DNA from 3 places in the Pantoea sp. SGAir0418 genome. Region 1 is predicted to be linked to each of the others. Evidence: predicted binding sites of a transcription regulator. Region 1 holds the regulator's gene; each other region holds the start of a gene.

Region 1 (6,450 bases):
GCGCCGGATGTGTTCCTGGTGGATCTGCAGCAGGGCATTCAGCTGTTTGAGCTGCGCGTGCACGCGGCGGAGATGGGCCATCGTATGCCGCTGCGTCATGAGCTGCATCAGCTGATTCTGCGCGGCTTTGAAGAGCATGGCATTGAGATGCCGTTCCCGCCTTTCCAGGTACGGATGGAAACGCTGGGGCGCAAAACGCCCGCCAGCAACGGTTCGGCTGCCAGCCGGACTTTCAAATCCGGTGGCCTGTAAAACAAAACGCCCGGCATGCGCCGGGCGTTTTTTCTTTACGCGCGGGTTACTTCACAAACTCTTCGCCCTGCGCGATATCTTTTTTCAGCGTATCCAGCATGCCGTTGAGCGCCTGCTGTTCGAAATCACTGAGCGGCCCGAGCGGACGGCGTTCGGCGATACCGTTTTTGCCCAGCAGCAGCGGCTGCGAGAAGAAGCGCGCGTACTCGCCGTCGCCTTCCACATAGGCGCACTCTACGACATTGGCTTCGCCCTGCAGTGCACGAATCAGCGACAGACCAAAGCGCGCCGCCGCCTGGCCCATCGACAGCGTCGCCGAGCCGCCACCGGCTTTGGCTTCCACCACTTCGGTACCGGCATTCTGAATACGTTTCGTCAGGTCGGCGATCTCCTGCTCGCTGAAGCTGACGCCTTTAACCTGCGACAGCAGCGGCAGAATGGTCACGCCTGAATGCCCGCCGACCACCGGCACTTCAATCTCCGTAGGCTGTTTGCCCTTCAGGGCTGCGACAAAGGTGTTGGCGCGAATCACATCCAGCGTTGAGACGCCAAACAGCCGGTTTTTATCGTACACACCGGCTTTTTTCAGCACTTCGGCGGCAATCGCCACCGTGGTATTTACCGGGTTAGTGATGACGCCAATCAGCGCTTTTGGCGCGGTGGTCGCCACCTGTTCAATCAGGTTACGCACGATACCGGCGTTGACGTTAAACAGATCGGCGCGGTCCATGCCAGGTTTGCGTGCCACACCGGCCGAGATCAGCACCACATCGGCGCCGTGCAGAGCCGGCGTGGCATCTTCGCCACTGAACCCTTCGACTTTCACGGCAGTAGGAATGTGGCTGAGATCAACCGCGACGCCTGGCGTCACCGGGGCAATGTCATACAGTGAGAGGGCTGAACCTGCGGGTAATTGGGTCTTGAGCAGCAGAGCGAGTGCCTGGCCAATACCACCAGCTGCACCGAGAACGGCAACTTTCATCCTGAACTCCTTATTAAGGTGGGGCAGAGATATGCCGGAAATCCATCAGGTTACGAGTTTAATCAACTTCTCAGGCGATAGCGACACACCTGTCGCGCAATAACATTACGCCGCAATCGGCTCCCGAGACATCTCCACTTCAGAAGTCGCCTGAATGATCCAGTCGCAGCCAGAAGACTATGGACGGCAATGATCATCGTTTTGTTGTTACCACTTCAATAATATAACAACTTTGCAACCTTCGCTTTGCGCGCCAGCGCGCGATTTTGGTGCAGGATAAAACTCTGTTATCATGCCCGCCCCACACGCGCATGCCGTGAATTCACGCATCCGCTTATTGCATAAAAATTCATCTAAATGCATAATAATTTATCTGCGACGGGCCTGTTGCCTGCTGCAACCCTCTTTTATTGGTAGCTTATGCGAAACCCATCTAAACAAGACGATCTGATAAAGGCGTTCAAAGCCTTACTGAAAGAAGAAAAGTTCAGCTCTCAGGGCGAAATTGTCCAGGCGCTGCAGGAAGACGGCTTCGGCAACATCAACCAGTCAAAAGTTTCTCGTATGCTGACCAAGTTTGGCGCGGTGCGCACGCGTAACGCCAAAATGGAGATGGTGTACTGCCTGCCAGCCGAACTGGGCGTGCCTACCACCACCAGTCCGCTGAAGAATCTGGTGCTGGATATCGACTATAACGATGCGCTGGTAGTGATTCATACCAGCCCGGGCGCAGCCCAATTGATCGCCCGCCTGCTCGACTCCCTCGGCAAAGCCGAAGGCATCCTCGGCACCATCGCCGGTGACGACACCATCTTTATTACGCCAGCGCGCGCCTTTACGGTGAAGCAGCTGTATGACGCCGTGCTGGTGTTATTCGAACAGGAACTATAAAACCCTGTCTGTTACCGGCGGTTCACCTGCCGGTAACCTTGCCTGCCCGCCCGCGCTTATCCCGCTGTTTTATCGCCAACACCTTACAAAATAACTGCTTAGCCATATTCCGCCGGGTTCTCAATGCGGGGAACTATTGGTACGACCTTTTCGCCTGCTTAACCCTTTGCGCTATTTTACGCTGCTTTACAATTAGTGCTTAGCGGTTATCTCTTGCTTTTAGCTCGCAGCCAGCTTGATCAACCACATTGTTTCGCACAAAAAGATAATTTGATGCAGATCATTGTTTTTGCATGAAAATACACCCTCCTGGTTAAGATCCAGGCGGTTTTAATAACTTTGCGTTATAAAAATGTGCCATAAGGATAAAGAATTACAACCAATCATTATTAGCGGGATATTAATTTCATGGGTGATTAGATCTATACTTCTTTTCGTGATGCAAATCACACGAAATCAAAAAGAGAAAAACAGAAGACGAGGAAAAATACCATGAACGTTAAAACTACTATCGCCACCCTGAGTGTTCTATCTGCCCTGTCATTTGGTGCTTTCGCCGCAGATTCTATCAACGCCGAACAGGCAGCGAACCTGCAGCCGGTCGGCACCATTAGCGTCAGCGGCATTGGCGGCTCACCGATGGATATCCATCAGCAGCTGAACGCCAAAGCTGAAGCGCAAGGTGCTAAAGCCTATCGCGTTGTTGAGGCTTATAACGACAACAGCTACCACGCAACCGCGGAACTTTATAAATAAGTTTGCCGGAACAAGATGCAGTGTGAACGGCGACCCGTTTGAGAGGCGTTTGCCTCTCAGGTTGCCCACCCCATTTCAGGAGAGTGAATCATGAAAACCAAATTATCTATTGCTGTACTGAGTCTGGCTTCCGTTCTGTCTTTTGGCGCCAGTGCTGCCACCCTGGTAACAAACACCCAGGCTGAAAATCTGCAGCCGCTGAATCAGACCATTAGCGTGAGCGGCGTCGATGGCGACCAGACCAATATCCGTCAGGAACTGTCCCAGAAAGCCGATGCTCAGGGTGCCAGCCATTACCGCATCATTGAGAACAATCAGGACAACACTTTCCACGTGACGGCTGAACTGTACAAATAAACTTTAACTATCGATCCGGCGTTATGCAGTCGCCGGGAGAAGATCGACGACCCGCTTACCCTCTTCGTGCCGCAGGTTGTTGATTCTAATGAGGAGACGAATTATGAAAATCAAAACAACCATCGCAACCGCTACGCTGCTTTCTCTGTTCGCTTTTGGCGCTTCGGCTGCCCAACTGGTAACGGATGAATCCGCGCAGAATCTGCAATCTACCGGCCAGACCATTACCGTTAGCGGAACAGGCGGCTCACCTATGGATTACCGCGCTCAGCTTTCTCAGAAAGCCGATGAGCAGGGTGCCAGCGCGTATAAAGTGATTGAAGCGCGCACTGGTGACAGCTATCACCTGACTGCAGAGCTGTACAAATAATTCCTCGTCAATTCTGACGAACCCTTTGGCCCCGCCTGCCGGGGCCCTTTTTGGTTGTGCTACTGAACATTAAAGCGGAGCTGGCCTTCCAGCTCCTCTTCTGCCTCATCGAATAGCAATATCAGCGCACCATAGCGGCGTTTCTGCCCTTTCCCCAGATTGATGAACGCAATTTCCAGCGGCAACGGGATCTGCTCGCCGATGATCATTTCCCACAGATCGTCCAGATCGTGAATGGTGCGATCCGCCAGCGCGAAACGTTCGCAAAACTGACGGTAGAAATGAGCCTGATCGACGATTTCATTGAAGTCGAAACGCTCGGTTCTCATGGTGACATCCTCTCGCTACGCCAGACCGCCGAGGTGCAGCGCTTTGACTTCCAGATACTCTTCCATGCCCAGCACCGATCCTTCGCGTCCCAGTCCGGACTCTTTCACGCCGCCAAACGGTGCCAGCTCGGTCGAGACCGCGCACTCATTGATTCCAATCATGCCGGCTTCCAGCGCCGCCGAAACGCGGAACACGCGCTGCAGATTCTGCGTATAGAAGTAAGCCGCCAGACCGTATTCGGTATTGTTGGCGCGCGCGATCACCTCAGCTTCATCGTCAAAGCGGAAGCAGGCGGCCACCGGACCGAAGGTCTCTTCCTGCGCCAGCTGCATCTCTTCATGCGCATCGGCAATCACCGTCGGCTGCCAGAAGTTGCCGCCCAGCGGATGGCGCTCGCCGCCCACCAGCAGTTTCCCGCCTTTGCTCAGCGCATCTTTGACATGCTCTTCCACTTTCTCCACCGCGGACGCCTCAATCAGCGGCCCGACCACCACGCCCGGCTCCACGCCATTGCCCACTTTCAGTTTGCCCACCGCCTCAGCCAGCTGATGCACAAAGCGGTCGTATATTGCGTTGTGGATATAGAAGCGGTTAACGCTGACGCACACCTGGCCGGCGTTGCGGAATTTGTTGGCGATAGCCCCCTGCACCGCCGCGTCGATATCGGCATCGTCAAAGACGATATAGGGCGCGTTGCCGCCCAGCTCCATCGAGACTTTCTTCATGGTTTCGGCCGCGTTCCGCATCAGCGTTTTCCCCACCGCGGTGGAACCGGTAAAGGAGATTTTACGCACCGCGCGGGAAGCCATAATGGCGTCGCTGATGGCGTGCGTGTCGCCGGCTACCGCGTTCAGCACGCCGTCCGGCACGCCCGCCTTTTGTGCCAGCGCCACCAGCGCAAAGGCGCTGAGCGGGGTGTTATTGGCCGGCTTGATGATGCCGGTGCAGCCGGCCGCCAGCGCCGGGCCGAGTTTGCGCGTCAGCATCGCCATCGGGAAATTCCACGGCGTGATGGCAGCGACCACGCCAATCGGCTCGCGCGTCGCCAGAATGCGTGAACCGGCTTTGGCCGGCGGGATAATTTCGCCGTTGGCGCGCTTCGCCTGCTCGGCAAACCATTGAATAAAGCTGGCGGCGTACTCTACTTCCCCCTCGGCTTCCTTTAGCGGTTTGCCCTGCTCGGCGGTCATCAGCTGGCCCAGCCAGCTTTTGTGCTCAATGATCAGCTGGTACCAGCGATAAAGGATTTCGCTGCGCTGTTTGGCGGTTTTGTCGCGCCAAGCCGGAAAAGCGCGCTGTGCGGCGGCAATCGCCTGTTCGGTTTCAGCCTTGCCGGCTTTCGCCACCTGCGCCAGTACCTCGCCGGTGGCCGGATTGGTGACATCAAAGGTGCTGCTGGCGGTGTGCCACTGGCCGTCAGCGAAGTAGCCAGTGTTGAACAGTTCGTGTTGTTGCAGGGAAGTGGACATCGTTATTCTCCTGTCAGTGAGCATCCTGTCAGGAAAGTATAGATGGCAATAATCGGGCAATGAGGGTCAGCGTGGCATCAGGCCAGCCGCTGCGCCAGGCAGCGGCCAGTTTCAGATTTGGATGAGGGTGTTCTGGTACTTATCCAGCATCATCGACAGCCGTTTCACCGGTTCCGTCACGCTGGCCGGGGCGGCATAGTGCTGCAGCTTCTGCTGATAAACGTCCAGCTCCTGCAGCAGGCGCTCAAAGTAGTAGCGCCGTTTATCATCGCTGCTGGCCGCAATAATGCGGTCGGCGGTGGCGCGCAGCTGGCGGTGATACGCCGACAGATCGGCATTGACCGGTACCTCCGCGTTGCGCAGGCGCTGATGACCAATAATCAGCGTGAGCGCAATCCGGTATTTGTCGATATCGCCAGGGAACAGATTAAGCAGCAGGAACAGCTGCTGATAAAGCGCCGGTAAATGGTTCTCACGCCGACGCGCCTGATTGGTGGTCAGCGCGGCCACCGCAGCATACATAAAGCGATTCAGCAGCTTGCGTCCGGTGCGGGCTTTGGATTTGTCACGAATCAGCAAAATCACCATCATCGCCACAAAGCTGCCAATCCACTGACCGAGCGCGTTGTCGAGAAACACGTTGAACTCAAACTTCATCGGGTTATCCAGCACCAGCACGTTGATGGTGCCGATCAGCGCGCCCAGCGTACCAATCTGCCGCCGCTGTACAAAGATGCCGCCGATAAAGCCGAGTGCGCCAATCGCGATACACAACAGCAAGGCACTTTGCTGGGTGCCCGGCAATACCCAGATGAAGTAGAGCATGCCCAGCGGCACCGCAAAGGCCATGCCGTAGAAGAAGTCTTTCGCCATCATCAGCGGATTCGGCATACGCATCGCCAGCGCGGTAATCACCGCCAGCATCACCATGCAGCCGCTGCCGGAAGTCCAGCCGGTATATAGCCAGAACAGCGAACCGAGCGCGGTAGCGACAAAGGTGCGCACGCCATTGATCATCGCATGATGCGTTTCCGCTGAGCGCG
Region 2 (6,450 bases), 520 kb from region 1:
CTGACGGGTGTTTTTTTGTTTCTGCGCCCGTTAAAAAGCGGCATCGCTGCCGCCCTGCCCTAACGTCGTGCCAGCACGCCGCCTTTGTCAAAATACGCCTTGATGCCATGCAGAATGGCTTCCGCCACCTGATGCTGATAGCGCGGCGTACGCAGCTTCCGCTCCTCTTCAACGTTACTGATAAACGCCGTTTCCACCAGAATCGACGGGATATCCGGCGCTTTCAGCACCGCAAAGCCGGCCTGATCCACCGTGCGTTTATGCAGGTGGTTAATGTGGCCCATGCGCATCAGCACTTCTTTGCCAAACTTCAGACTGTCGCTGATGGTCTGCCGCTGCACCATATCGAACATGGTGTGGTCGAGATAGCGATCGCCACTCATGCTGACCCCGCCGATCAAATCCGCTTCGTTCTGCGTCTGGGCGAGGAAGCGCGCAGCGGCTGAGGTTGCGCCGCTGGTGGAGAGCGCGAAGACCGAAGAGCCGCGCGCCGCCCGGCTGGTAAAAGCGTCAGCGTGAATCGAGACAAACAGATCGGCGCGCTGCTTGCGCGCTTTCGCTACCCGCACGCGCAGCGGTATAAACACATCTTCGTTGCGCGTCATGTAAGCCTTCATATTACGCTCTTTGTCGATCAGCGCTTTCAGATAGCGTCCAATCTTCAGCACGATATCTTTCTCGCGCGTTTTGTACTTGCCGTGCGCGCCGGGATCTTCCCCGCCGTGACCGGGATCGATCATGATAATAATCGGCCGATCGCGCCCGGCTTTGCCCGGTAGCGGCGCCTGCGCCGGTTGATCGCGCTCCAGTTCGCCCTGGTTGTAATCCTTCAGTAACGCCAGCAGCGGATCCTCTTCCTGTGACGACTGGCTGGGATAGAGATCGACCACCAGCCGGTGGCGAATACCGGCGACCGGATCGAGGGTGAAGGTTTTCGGTGCCACGCTGCGCTTCAGCTCCAGCACCACACGCACTGTGGTGGGATCGAACTGACCGACGCGCGCGGTTTTAATGTAGGGATCGTCCACCCGCACCAGCTTATCGATGCCTTTCAGCGCGCTGTTGATATGCAGGTTCTGGATATCGATCACCAGCCGTTCGGGATTGCTCAGCGTGAACTGCTTATAGTGCAGCGCGACGCTGGATTCCAGCGTCACGCGCGAGTAAGTCGAGGATGGCCAGATGCGCACGGCCACAATGTGCTGACTGGCCGCAAAACCGCTGCGCGTCACGCTTAGCAACCACAGCGCACCTGCGCCCTGTAAAAGTCGTCTTCGGGTAAAAGCTTCGGACATGCCGCTCCAGCTACTGTGTTATGTCTAAAAAATCGTCAGTTGACGAGCAGAAGGCGAAAACTTTATTCAATGAGGAATGTCTTGTCTTGCCGGAAAAACCAGATAATGCAGTCTGTTAGCGTGGCTTGCATCAGGAAAATCGTAAAGTAACGTCAGGTCCGATGCTTGCAAAAAGCGGCGAAAGAGCATAAAAATACATAAATTTCGAATAACCATTCACAGAGGGTTTGCCGTGAAGGAACGCAGTACCGAACTGGTTCAGGGTTTTCGCCATACCGTTCCCTATATTAATGCCCACCGTGACAAGACGTTTGTCATCATGCTGGGTGGCGAGGCCATCGAGCATGAGAACTTCTCCAGCATCGTTAACGATATCGGCCTGTTGCATAGTCTCGGCATTCGCCTGGTGGTGGTTTATGGCGCGCGGCCGCAGATCGATGCCAGCCTCGCGCAGCAGCAGCTGGAACCGATTTATCACAAACACACGCGCGTGACCGATGCCCAATCGCTGGAGCTGGTGAAGCAGGCGGCCGGGCGTTTACAGCTCGATATTACGGCGCGTCTGTCGATGAGCCTGAATAATACGCCGCTGCAGGGCGCGCATATTAATGTGGTGAGCGGTAACTTCATCATCGCTCAGCCGCTGGGCGTGGATGACGGCGTCGATTACTGCCACAGCGGCCGCATCCGCCGCATTGACGAAGAGGCGATCCATCGTCAGCTGGATAACAATGCCATTGTGCTGCTGGGGCCGGTGGCGGTCTCGGTGACCGGCGAGAGTTTTAACCTGACCTCGGAAGAGGTGGCGACGCAACTGGCGATTAAGCTGAAAGCCGAGAAGATGATCGGTTTCTGCTCCGAACAGGGCGTAACCGACCGCGAAGGCACCATCATTTCCGAGCTGTTCCCGAACGAGGCGCAGACGCGTATTGATGAAATGGAGAGCGACGGTGATTTTCTCTCCGGCACCGTGCGCTTCCTGCGTGGCGCGGTCAAAGCCTGCCGCAGCGGCGTGCGCCGCAGCCATCTGATCAGCTATCAGGAAGATGGCGCACTGCTGCAGGAGCTGTTCTCGCGTGACGGTATCGGTACGCAGATTGTCATGGAGTCGGCCGAGCAGATTCGCCGCGCCAACATCAACGACATCGGCGGGATTCTTGAACTGATTCGTCCGCTGGAGCAGCAGGGCATTCTGGTGCGCCGTTCGCGCGAGCAGCTAGAGATGGAGATCGACAAATTCACCATTATTCAGCGCGACAATATGACCATCGCCTGCGCGGCGCTCTATCCGTTCCCGGACGAGCAAATCGGCGAGATGGCCTGCGTGGCGGTGCACCCCGACTATCGCAGCTCGTCACGCGGCGAGCTGCTGCTGGAGCGCGTGGCGCTACAGGCACGGCAGATGGGGCTGAAGAAGCTGTTCGTGCTGACCACGCGCAGTATCCACTGGTTCCAGGAGCGCGGCTTCACGCCGGTGGATATTGAGTCGCTGCCTGAAAGCAAAAAGCAGATGTACAACTATCAGCGTCGTTCCAAAGTGCTGATGGCAGACTTACGCTAAGCGCCACTGCTCATCAAAGCGCCGCTGAGGGCTATTCCCCGCGGCGGCGCAATCATCTGCCCTCTTCTCCCCCTAAGCGATCCAGCAACCCGCTGCGCCGCTGCGTGCGCAACTGCACCGCACGCCGGAACACCGCTTCATCACTGAACAGCGTCAGCTGGCTGCGCGCCCGGGTAATAGCCGTGTATATCAGCTCGCGCGTCAGTACCGGCAGGAACTGAGCCGGCATCACCAGCGCGGTGTGGTCAAACTCTGAACCCTGTGATTTGTGCACCGTCATCGCCCATGCCGTGTCATGGGCCGGCAGGCGACTTGGCTGTACCGCTTTGATGCTGCCATCAGGCAGCGGGAAGAACACCTTGAGCAGCCCTTCCTCATCGAACAGCGTAATGCCGATGTCACCATTGAACAGGCCGAGCGCGCTGTCGTTACGCGTCACCATCACCGGACGCCCCTGATACCAGCGGCTGCCCCCTGCGGGACGCCGAATCAGCTGCAGCTGCATCAGCTTATGCTCAATACGCTGATTGAGCCCCTGCACGCCAAATGGCCCTTCGCGCAGCGCGCACAGCAGCTGATAACGGCCAAACGCAGCAATCACCTCGGCCGGTGCGGCACGCTGGTTAATCAGCTGGAGAAATGGCCGATAGCCTTCGGCAATCTGCGTCAGCATCGCCTGATACGCTTCGGCATCGTTGAGCGGCTGGCGCACGATATCGCTAAAGCCCGCCTGAAAGGCCGCTTCGACCGCCTGCGCTTCGCCGGCGTTGACCGCCGCAGCCAGCTGACCGATGCCGGAGTGCGCCGCGAAACGGTAGCTTTTGCGCAGCAGGCAGATGGCATCGCGCACCGCCGGGGCCACCGCATCATCGGTGCCGGCAACCTCGCAGCCGGTCAGCGTGGTGAGCTGCAACGCGCGCACCGGACTGTAGCCCGCCTCGGCACAGCGGCAGATATCCCCGAGTACCGCACCGGCTTCAACCGAGGCCAGCTGGTCGCGATCGCCGAGAAAAATCACCCGCGCATGAGCGGGCAGCGCGGCGATCAGGTTTGCCATCATGCCGAGATCGACCATTGAGGCTTCATCGACCACCAGCACGTCGAGATGCAGCGGATTACCGGCGTGGTAGCGCAGGCGCTGCGTCTCCGGCTGGGCACCGAGTAAACGGTGCAGCGTGGTGGCTTCTGCCGGAAAACGCTGGCGCTCCGCATCGCTGACGTCGAGACTGCGCAGCGCCTTACCCAGCGACTCGGTGAGCCGCGCCGCCGCCTTGCCGGTAGGGGCGGCCAGCTGAATGCGCAGGGTTCCCTCACTGAGGCGAATCAGCGCTGCCAGCAGCTTCGCCACCGTGGTGGTTTTGCCGGTGCCAGGCCCGCCGGAGATCACCGCGGTTTTTTGCGTCAGCGCCACCGCCGCCGCAATTTTCTGCCAGTCCTCAGGCTGGCTGCCGAAAAAGGTATCCAGCACGCTGCGCACCTGTTCGGGCGCAAACAGCTGCGGAGCCGCCTGTGGCTGGAAGAAGCGCGCCACTTCCCCTTCGTGATGCCAGAGCCGGTGCAGATAGAGCCGGTTATCACGCAGCACCACCGGCGCCGGGCGATCGCTGGCGCTGAGCGCCTGCCAGTCCGCCAGCAGCGTCGGCCAGTCCTGCGGCTCGCCGGCGGCCTGCCAGATGGCGTGCGCCAGCTCCGGATGACGACCGCTGAACAGCCCTTCGCGGGTAAGCTGCGACAACGGCAGGCAGACGTGACCGTCACCGGCTTCCGCGCTGAGACAGGCAGCCGCCAGCAGATGCGCGGGCCGATCGTCGTCGGCCAGCAGCCGGGCAAACTGAATATCCAGCGCCCGCAGCAGGCGCAGTTCTGCCGCCTGTGCCAATAGCGTACTCATGCTACTCATGCTGCTGCTCCCGGCCCGCGAAACAGGCTATCCAGTTGTGAAACGAAATCTGACGTCGGTCGGGTATGGAACACCCCGTTATCCGGCGAGCTGCCATCCATGCCGCGTAAAAACAGATAGAATACGCCGCCAAAATGCTGTTCATAATCGTAATCCGTCAGGCGGTGCTGCAAATAGCGATGCAGCGCCAGCGTATACAGCTGATACTGCAAATCGTAACGGTGGTCGATCATCGCCTGCGCCATCGCCTGCGGTGTGTATGCCTGATGGCTCTCGCCCAGCCAGTTAGATTTGTAATCCAGCAGATAGTATTTGCCCTGCCAGCGAAATACCAGGTCGATGAAGCCTTTCAGCATGCCCTGCACCTGGCGGAAGTCGAGCGGCGGCGCCTGACGCGACAGCGGATCCTGTCGCATCAACGCGTCCAGCGCCGGTGCCGTCAGCAGTCCGTCAATCGGCAGATAGAACTCCATCTCGATCAGGCGATTGCCCGGTGTGATGTCGCTCAGCCGGGTCCCTTCAGTGTTGAGCGGCGTGTTCACCACGCGGGTAATCCACTCGCTCAGCATCGGCTGCCAGTGCAGCGGATAGCCGCTCTGCTGCAACTGCTGTTCCAGCTGCGGCGCTGACGGCGGCTGGGTGAAGTCGAGCGATTCAAACAGCGTATGCAGGAAAGTCCCGGGCGCTGCGCCGCGCGGGAAATGGTGCGGCGTCAGCGCGGCTTCCAGCACTTCCGCCTCGCGATCTTCCCCGACCGCTTCCGCATCGAAGCCCGGCATCACATCCAGCAGACGGTGACTGCCGTGCTGCTGCAGCCCGGAGTAGCTGGTAACCCGCCACGGATCGGCCAGCGCACGCGTGATACTGCGCGCATCCAGCGTATCGTCAATCTCGTCCGGCGTCTGCCAGCGTTCATGGCCCTGCGGCTGCGCCAGCACCACTTCGGTGCCCGTCACGTCGATGTCGTGCAGCAGGGTCGCCAGCTGTTCTGCCGTAGCCGGCTCGCCGCGCTGCAGCAGAAAACCCAGCGCGCTTTTGTGCACATCGCTTTCGCCCTCTTTCTTACGCGTACCGCGAAACAGCGGGGCGACACCTACACTGCAGTGATGCACCGAACGCGTCAGCGCCACGTACAGCAGACGCAAATCCTCTGCCAGCCGCTCCTGCTCTGCCAGCGCCAGACTTTGCTCATCATTCTGCAAATCCAGCACCGCGTTGTAATGCTCGCGGTCGTGATAGAGCGCGATATCGGCCTCGCGGAAACCGGCGGCAAACGGCAGCCACACCAGCGGATACTGTAACCCCTTGGATTTATGGATAGTGACAATCTGCACCAGGTGGCGGTCGCTCTCCAGCCGCAGCTGCTGGCTGGCCGACTGGCTGTCTGGTCGGGCGATCTGCTGCGCCAGATAACGCACCAGCGCGTGCGGACTGTCGAGCTGGGCCGCCGCCTCCTGCAGCAGTTCGCCGAGGTGCAGCAGATCGGTCAGGCGACGCTCGCCATTCTCTGAGGCCAGCAGGTTTTCTGCCAGCTGGCGCTCCAGCATCAGCTGACGCAGCATCGGCAATACGCCACGCTGGTGCCACAATTGCTGCCAGCGGGCAAAGGTATCCACCAGCGCATCCCAGCCGCGTGCATCCTGATCCAGCGCGTCCAGCTGCGCGGCATCAAAGGCAAACAGCGACGTGGCCAG
Region 3 (6,450 bases), 1.0 Mb from region 1:
TGAACTGCGCTTTCACGTTGGCATACTCTGAGGGATCGAGACGCTCTTTCTGTACGCGCGTCATGTAGAGAATATCCAGCTGCGGCATCACTTCTTCGATGCTGTCGTGGCGCGACCAGGCAATGTTCTGTTCATCCAGCATATCGGTGATGTAGGACGGCATCGCCAGCGCATCCGGTGCGATGAAGTAGAAGCGGTTGCCGCTGAACTTCGCCAGCGCCTGGGTCAGCGAATGCACGGTGCGGCCATATTTCAGGTCGCCGACCATCGCCACGTTGAGGTTATCGAGGCGGCTCTGGGTTTCCCGGATGGTGAACAGATCGAGCAGCGTCTGCGTCGGATGCTGGTTGGCGCCGTCACCGGCGTTAAGGATCGGCACGCCGCCCGAGAACTCCGTGGCCAGCCGCGCCGCCCCTTCCTGCGGATGGCGCATCACGATGGCATCCACATAGGTGCCAATCACCGAGATGGTATCGGCGAGGGTTTCCCCTTTCTTGCCCAGCGAGGTGTTGCTGCCGTCGGCAAATCCCACCACCGACGCGCCCAGCCGGTGCATCGCGGTTTCAAATGACAGGCGGGTGCGCGTTGAGGCCTCAAAGAAGCAGCTGGCGATAACGTTGTGTTTCAGCAGCTCCGGCTGCGGATGGGCTTTCAGCTGGGCGGCGGTATGCAGCACCAGCTCCAGCTCATCGCGGTTGAGGTCGTTGATGGAAATAATGTGCTTGCGATATAGCGGGTTGGCCATAGCTCTCTCCTCTGCGCTGCCGGATTGCGGACAAAAAAAAGCCCCTTTACAGGGGCTTTCTGGCGATCGATGAATGACGGAAAGAAACAGGTGCGCCGCCTGCATTCAGGCGTACGGGAGCGGCAAATTGTGCGCTGCGCTGTTGCATGTTTCCTCCGGCAAATTGTGGCGCATTATACGCATTCACTGAGCCGCATCAAGCAGAAATCACGCGCGAGGTAAACGTTTGCGCCGCGCAGGCTTAGCGCTGACTCAGCGTCGCCACCATCACCGCTTTAATGGTGTGCATGCGGTTTTCCGCCTGGTCAAACACCACGCTATGGTCGGATTCAAACACCTCGTTGCTGACTTCCATGCCGTCGTGCAGACCATACTGTTCGGCCATCTGCCGTCCGAGCGTGGTTTGGTCATCATGAAACGCGGGCAGGCAGTGCAGGAATTTCACCTGCGGATTGCCGGTCAGCGCCAGCATCGCGCTGTTAACCTGATAAGGACGCAGCAGGGCGATGCGCTCTTCCCACACCGATTTCGCTTCGCCCATCGATACCCAGACGTCAGTATAGATGAAATCAGCACCCTGCACGCCTTCGGCAATCTCTTCTGTCAGGGTGATTTTGCCGCCGGTGTGCTGCGCTGCCGCGCGGCACTGCGCCACCAGCTCCTCTTCTGGCCAGCAGCCTTTCGGTGCCACCAGCCGCAGATCCAGCCCCACCAGCGCCGCCGCTTCCAGCATGCTGTTGCCCATGTTGTTGCGCGCATCGCCGACGTAGACCAGCGTCATCTCGCTCAGCGCTTTGCCCGGCAGATGCTCCTGCATAGTCAGCAGGTCAGCCAGCAGCTGCGTCGGATGGAACTCGGTGGTCAGGCCGTTCCACACCGGCACGCCGGCATATTCGGCCAGCGTCTCTACCAGCGCCTGACCGTAGCCGCGATACTGAATGCCGTCATACATGCGTCCCAGTACGCGCGCGGTGTCTTTCATCGACTCTTTATGGCCGATCTGGCTGCCGCTCGGGCCGAGATAGGTGACGTTAGCGCCCTGATCGTAGGCGGCAACTTCGAAAGAGCATCGGGTACGGGTCGAGTCTTTTTCGAAGATGAGCGCGATGTTTTTGCCTTTCAGGTACTGGGTTTCGCTGGCGTTTTTCTTTGCCTGTTTTAATTCACTGGCGAGTGATAACAAACCGGTGATTTCGGCTGGGGTGAAATCCAGCAATCTCAGGAAATGTCTCGAATACAGCTGACTCATACTGCGCTCCGCATTACATCAATAATGAATTAAAATTCAATCTAACTGTATGAATATGCATTTTCAACCCCAGCGATAAGAAACTTTCTGTTTTGTGTAGTGGCGCGCGAGGCAGTGTGGGAAAATAATTGCATTCACTGCCACCATTTTGAGGACACGCCCATGGCATACGAAGCATTGCTGGAAGAACAGCGCGAAGAGACGCGCCTGATCATTGAAGAGTTGCTGGAAGACGGCAGCGATCCGGATGCGCTTTACACCATCGAGCATCATCTCTCCTGCAACAACTTCGACTCGCTGGAGAAGGCCGCGGTTGACGCTTTCAAGCTGGGCTATGAAGTCACCGAGCCGGAAGAGCTGGAGCTGGAAGACGGCAGCACCGTGATGTGCGTCGACATCCTGAGCGAATCGGCGCTGAAGCCGGAGCTGATTGACGCGCAGGTCGAGCAGCTGGTGAATCTGGTCGGGAAATACAACGTCGATTACGACGGCTGGGGCACCTACTTTGAAGATCCGGATGCCGAAGATGAAGACGACGGCGAAGAGATCGACGACGAAGACGATGACGGTGTGCGTCACTAAGCCCTGACGGGCGGCACATGCCGCCCGGTAATTTTCCTGCCAGCAAAGAACCTCCGATGAATTACGCTTCGCTATTAGACCCCATTCACCAGTTTTTACAGTGCCGCACGCCGCAGGCGTGGATTGATGAAGCGCGCAAGCCGGAAAATCTCACGTTGCTGCTTACCGATCACATGGTATGCGAGTTGAAAGCGGCGCAGACCGCGGTGTGGCTGATCCGCAAATACGTCGCGGATAAACCCAGCGGCGACACGATTCTGGCGTGGCTGCAGCCGTACGAAGATTTTATTTTCGGCGAGAATCACGACAGCGATTTTATCAATGCCCACAAGAATCTCAGCAAAAGCATCATTGTGCGTAATGAACTGCCATGGGCTGATGAGATGGTGGAAAAGATGGTGCTGCTGATCAAAGAGGAGCTGCACCACTTTTATCAGGTGTGGGAAATCATGCAGGCGCGCGGTTTGCCCTATCGCAAGATCACCGCCAGCCGTTACGCCAAAGGGCTGTTGCGTGAAGTGACTACCCATGAACCGGATACGCTGGTGGATAAACTGATTTGCGGGGCGTATATCGAAGCGCGTTCCTGCGAGCGCTTCGCCAGCCTGGCGCCGCACCTGGATGCGCAGCTGGAGAAGTTTTACATCTCACTGCTGCGTTCCGAAGCGCGCCACTATCAGGATTACCTGACGCTGGCGGCACAGATTTCACCGAAGGATATCGCGCCGCGCGTGCGGGCGATTGGGGCAGCGGAAGCGCGCTTGATCAGCGAGCCGGACGCTGAGCTGCGCTTTCACAGCGGCGTGCCGGCGTTTTGATTTGGTGCGCGCGGCGAAACTTCCTGACCCAGCCTTCAGGCGTTGTCTTACTACCCTCTTTAGCTTCGCATACCTTCTGTGTAAAGACGCAGGGGGTAGTAATTAAGCAGTGAGTCATTAAAGGCTTATAAATACCATGGAAGCAGGAATGAATTTGCCCGATCAAATCTTCGCGGCGCGCTGATGGCCCCAGGTCAGGTAGTAGACATCATAAAAATCCACTTCCCCTTTCTGCTGCATCAGGCGATCGATGCCGCTGCGCACGCGCTCGGGCGTACCCGGATTCTCCAGGATCTTGTCCAGCGCCTGCTGTGAGACCGGCTGCACGTAATACCACTCGCCGTTGTAGCACACACGCAGATCCAGCGTATCGATGTCCTCGAAGCGGTATTTCGGGTTGATGTCCAGCAGCATCAGAAAACTCATCACCAGCACGAACACCGTGGCGAACCAGAAGGCTGGCCAGCCGAGCATCTCAGTCGAGAAAATCAGCGCCACGCACAGGCCGTAGCACAGGTACATCACGCCCCACAGCCCCGGATGGGTTTTCAGGAAGTTAAAGCTAAAACGCGGCAGATTATCGCGCCGCTCTTCGCGGTTGAGCGTGTCGATTTCATCGATCAGAATTTGTTTAATCGCGTCCATTATTCACCTCTGAATATCACTGCCTGCCAGTAAACCACATAACAGTGAAGGGCGGCAGAGACAGATCAGCGGTGTTTTTTTATAACAGTTTTCCGCAACGCATCAGCTCACCTGCCCGACAATCTGCAGATTGGCATCGTCCGGCACCTCGTTATACGACAGCACATTCAGCCCGCTGGCGAACAGCCGGGCGTAGCGCGCAATCAGCGGCCGCAGCTGCGGCGTCACCAGCAGCACCTGCGTCAGGTTCTGCGCTTTCAGCTGCTCCATCATCACCGGCAGCGTGCTCTGCAGCTGGGTGAGAATGTTAGGGTCGACCGGGAAGCTGTCCAGCGCCACTTTGCCGCCCTGCTGCGCCTGATTGAGCGCTGCCAGCAGCAGGTTTTCCAGGTTGTTATCCAGCGTATAGGCGGACAGCGGTTTGTTGTCCGGCGCAATCGCCGCCACCATGGCGCGGCGCAGCGCGTAACGCACGTCGGAGGTCAGCAGGATCGGATCTTTGGTGATCGCCACGCTCTCCAGCAGCGTGGTGGCGATGGTGGTGATGTCCTTGAGCGATACCTGATCGTTGAGCAGCAGACGATACACCTTGAGCTGCAGACTGTAGTTCACTGCGGCGTTGAGATCCTCTGACAGCTTCGGCGCCACGCTCGCCAGCCGCTGATGCAGCTGAGTAATATCATCGTAGTTGAACAGCTCCGGCAGGTTTTCGCGCACCACTTTGTTGACGTGCGTGGCCACTACGCTGGCGCAGTCGACTACCTGATACCCCAGATTCAGCGCTTTGGCTTTCTGCTCCGGCAGGATCCAGGTCACCGCCATACCGTACGCGGGATCGGTATCCAGCAGGCCGTCGATCTCACCGTACTGATCCGGCGTCGGCAGCGCCATCAGGCGGTCGGCGTGCACTTCGCCCACCGCGGTGCGAACGCCGTTGATCTTGATGGCGTACTGCGACGGCTTTAAGTGGAAATCTTCACGCAGGGCGATCTCCGGCAGCAGCACGCCGCTGGTTTCTGACACCACCTGACGCACGCCGCGCATACGCTGGGTCAGCGGCGCGCCTTTGCCTTTATCCACCAGCGTGACCAGCTTGTAGCCCAGATTAAGGCCGATCGGCTCGACCAGCGGAATATTGTCCCAGCTGATGGTCGGCTGTTCGTCCGGCTGCGCCAGCGCCTGATTGATGGCTTCCATGTCGACATGGCTTTGCGTCGGCTTCTGCACCACGCGGCTCTGGCGCCACGCGGCGAACAGCAGCAGGGCGGTGAAGGCGAGGAACACCATGTGCGGCATGCCCGGCACAATCGCCAGCACAAACATCACGCCCGCGGCGGTATACAGCGTGGCCGGTTTCGCCAGCAGCTGCGACTTCACTTCCTCGCCCATGTCAGCGCCGTCGCTGATACGCGTCACGATGATCGCCGCCGCCGTCGACAGCAACAGCGACGGGATCTGTGCCACCAGACCGTCACCGATGGTCAGCAGCACATACTGTTCGAACGCCTGGCCGGCCGGTAAACCGTGTTTGAATACGCCGATCAGGATGCCGCCCAGAACGTTGATCAGCAGGATCATGATGCCGGCGACGGCGTCACCGCGCACAAACTTGGAGGCACCGTCCATCGCGCCGTAGAAGTCCGCTTCGTTGGCCACATCCTGACGCCGCACGCGCGCCTGTTCCTGATTGATCAGCCCGGCGTTGAGATCGGCGTCGATCGCCATCTGTTTGCCCGGCAGCGCGTCGAGGGTGAAGCGCGCCGACACTTCAGAAATACGCTCGGCCCCTTTGGTCACCACCACAAAGTTGATCATGGGCGCCGTCACCGAAGACGAGCGTAAAGAGATCGTCGCGCAGCTTAACGGCACCTCGGTGTTTAACGGTTCCGGCTTTAATCCGTTCGATGTCGAAACCGGACGCGGCTCCGCCATCATTGGTGAAACGCTGGCGATTGCGCCGCCGACCGAGGGTGCCACCGTCAGTGACACCAGCGCGGAAAACAGCGACAGCAACGCCAATCAGGCTAAGGAAGATCTGGACAGCGTGCTGTCGCGCTCCGACGCCGAACTGGCGCAGCTGCGTCAGCAGATCCAGAGCATCATCAACAGCTATCACGCCCAGAACCTGCTGACGCTGGAAACCCTGCCGCAGGGGCTGCGTATCCTGATTCAGGATGACCAGGATCGCATGATGTTTCCGCGCGGCAGCGCAGTGCTGACGCCGTTTTATCAGCGCCTGCTGACCGAACTCGGTCCGGTGTTTAACCGTATCGACAACAAAATCATGATCAGCGGCCACACCGACGCCGCGCAGTACAGCGGCAACGCGGCGTACAACAACTGGAATCTCTCCGGTGACCGTGCGCTGGCGGCGCGGCGCGCGCTGGAGCGCGGCGGGCTGGAAAGCGCGC

What was found. The regulator ArgR, encoded in region 1, controls arginine synthesis, uptake and breakdown. The targets are predictions, from matches to a motif close to ANTGAATAAAAATACANT.
Region 2: argA (amino-acid N-acetyltransferase) is a predicted target of ArgR. The motif match lies at 1,478-1,495, and genes of this name have one in related genera.
Region 3: argF (ornithine carbamoyltransferase) is a predicted target of ArgR. The motif match lies at 2,018-2,035, and genes of this name have one in related genera.

What each region holds. Positions count from the first base shown of each region.
Region 1 is NZ_CP027911.1:392,668-399,117, reverse strand. Features, by position in the region: gene mscM (miniconductance mechanosensitive channel MscM) at 1-252, shown strand, start outside; gene mdh (malate dehydrogenase) at 299-1,234, opposite strand; gene argR (transcriptional regulator ArgR) at 1,655-2,125, shown strand; gene yhcN (peroxide/acid stress response protein YhcN) at 2,618-2,881, shown strand; gene C1N84_RS01850 (YdgH/BhsA/McbA-like domain containing protein) at 2,972-3,238, shown strand; gene yhcN (peroxide/acid stress response protein YhcN) at 3,342-3,608, shown strand; gene C1N84_RS01840 (barstar family protein) at 3,668-3,937, opposite strand; gene C1N84_RS01835 (NAD-dependent succinate-semialdehyde dehydrogenase) at 3,953-5,407, opposite strand; gene aaeB (p-hydroxybenzoic acid efflux pump subunit AaeB) at 5,519-6,450, opposite strand, start outside.
Region 2 is NZ_CP027911.1:910,428-916,877, reverse strand. Features, by position in the region: gene amiC (N-acetylmuramoyl-L-alanine amidase AmiC) at 60-1,295, opposite strand; gene argA (amino-acid N-acetyltransferase) at 1,528-2,856, shown strand; gene recD (exodeoxyribonuclease V subunit alpha) at 2,909-4,756, opposite strand; gene recB (exodeoxyribonuclease V subunit beta) at 4,753-6,450, opposite strand, start outside.
Region 3 is NZ_CP027911.1:3,449,163-3,455,612, reverse strand. Features, by position in the region: gene pyrB (aspartate carbamoyltransferase) at 1-745, opposite strand, end outside; gene argF (ornithine carbamoyltransferase) at 987-1,994, opposite strand; gene rraB (ribonuclease E inhibitor RraB) at 2,157-2,576, shown strand; gene C1N84_RS16165 (tRNA isopentenyl-2-thiomethyl-A-37 hydroxylase MiaE) at 2,633-3,394, shown strand; gene C1N84_RS16160 (YlaC family protein) at 3,557-4,039, opposite strand; partial or broken gene C1N84_RS16155 (flagellar biosynthesis protein FlhA) at 4,142-5,854, opposite strand; gene C1N84_RS16150 (OmpA family protein) at 5,853-6,450, shown strand, end outside.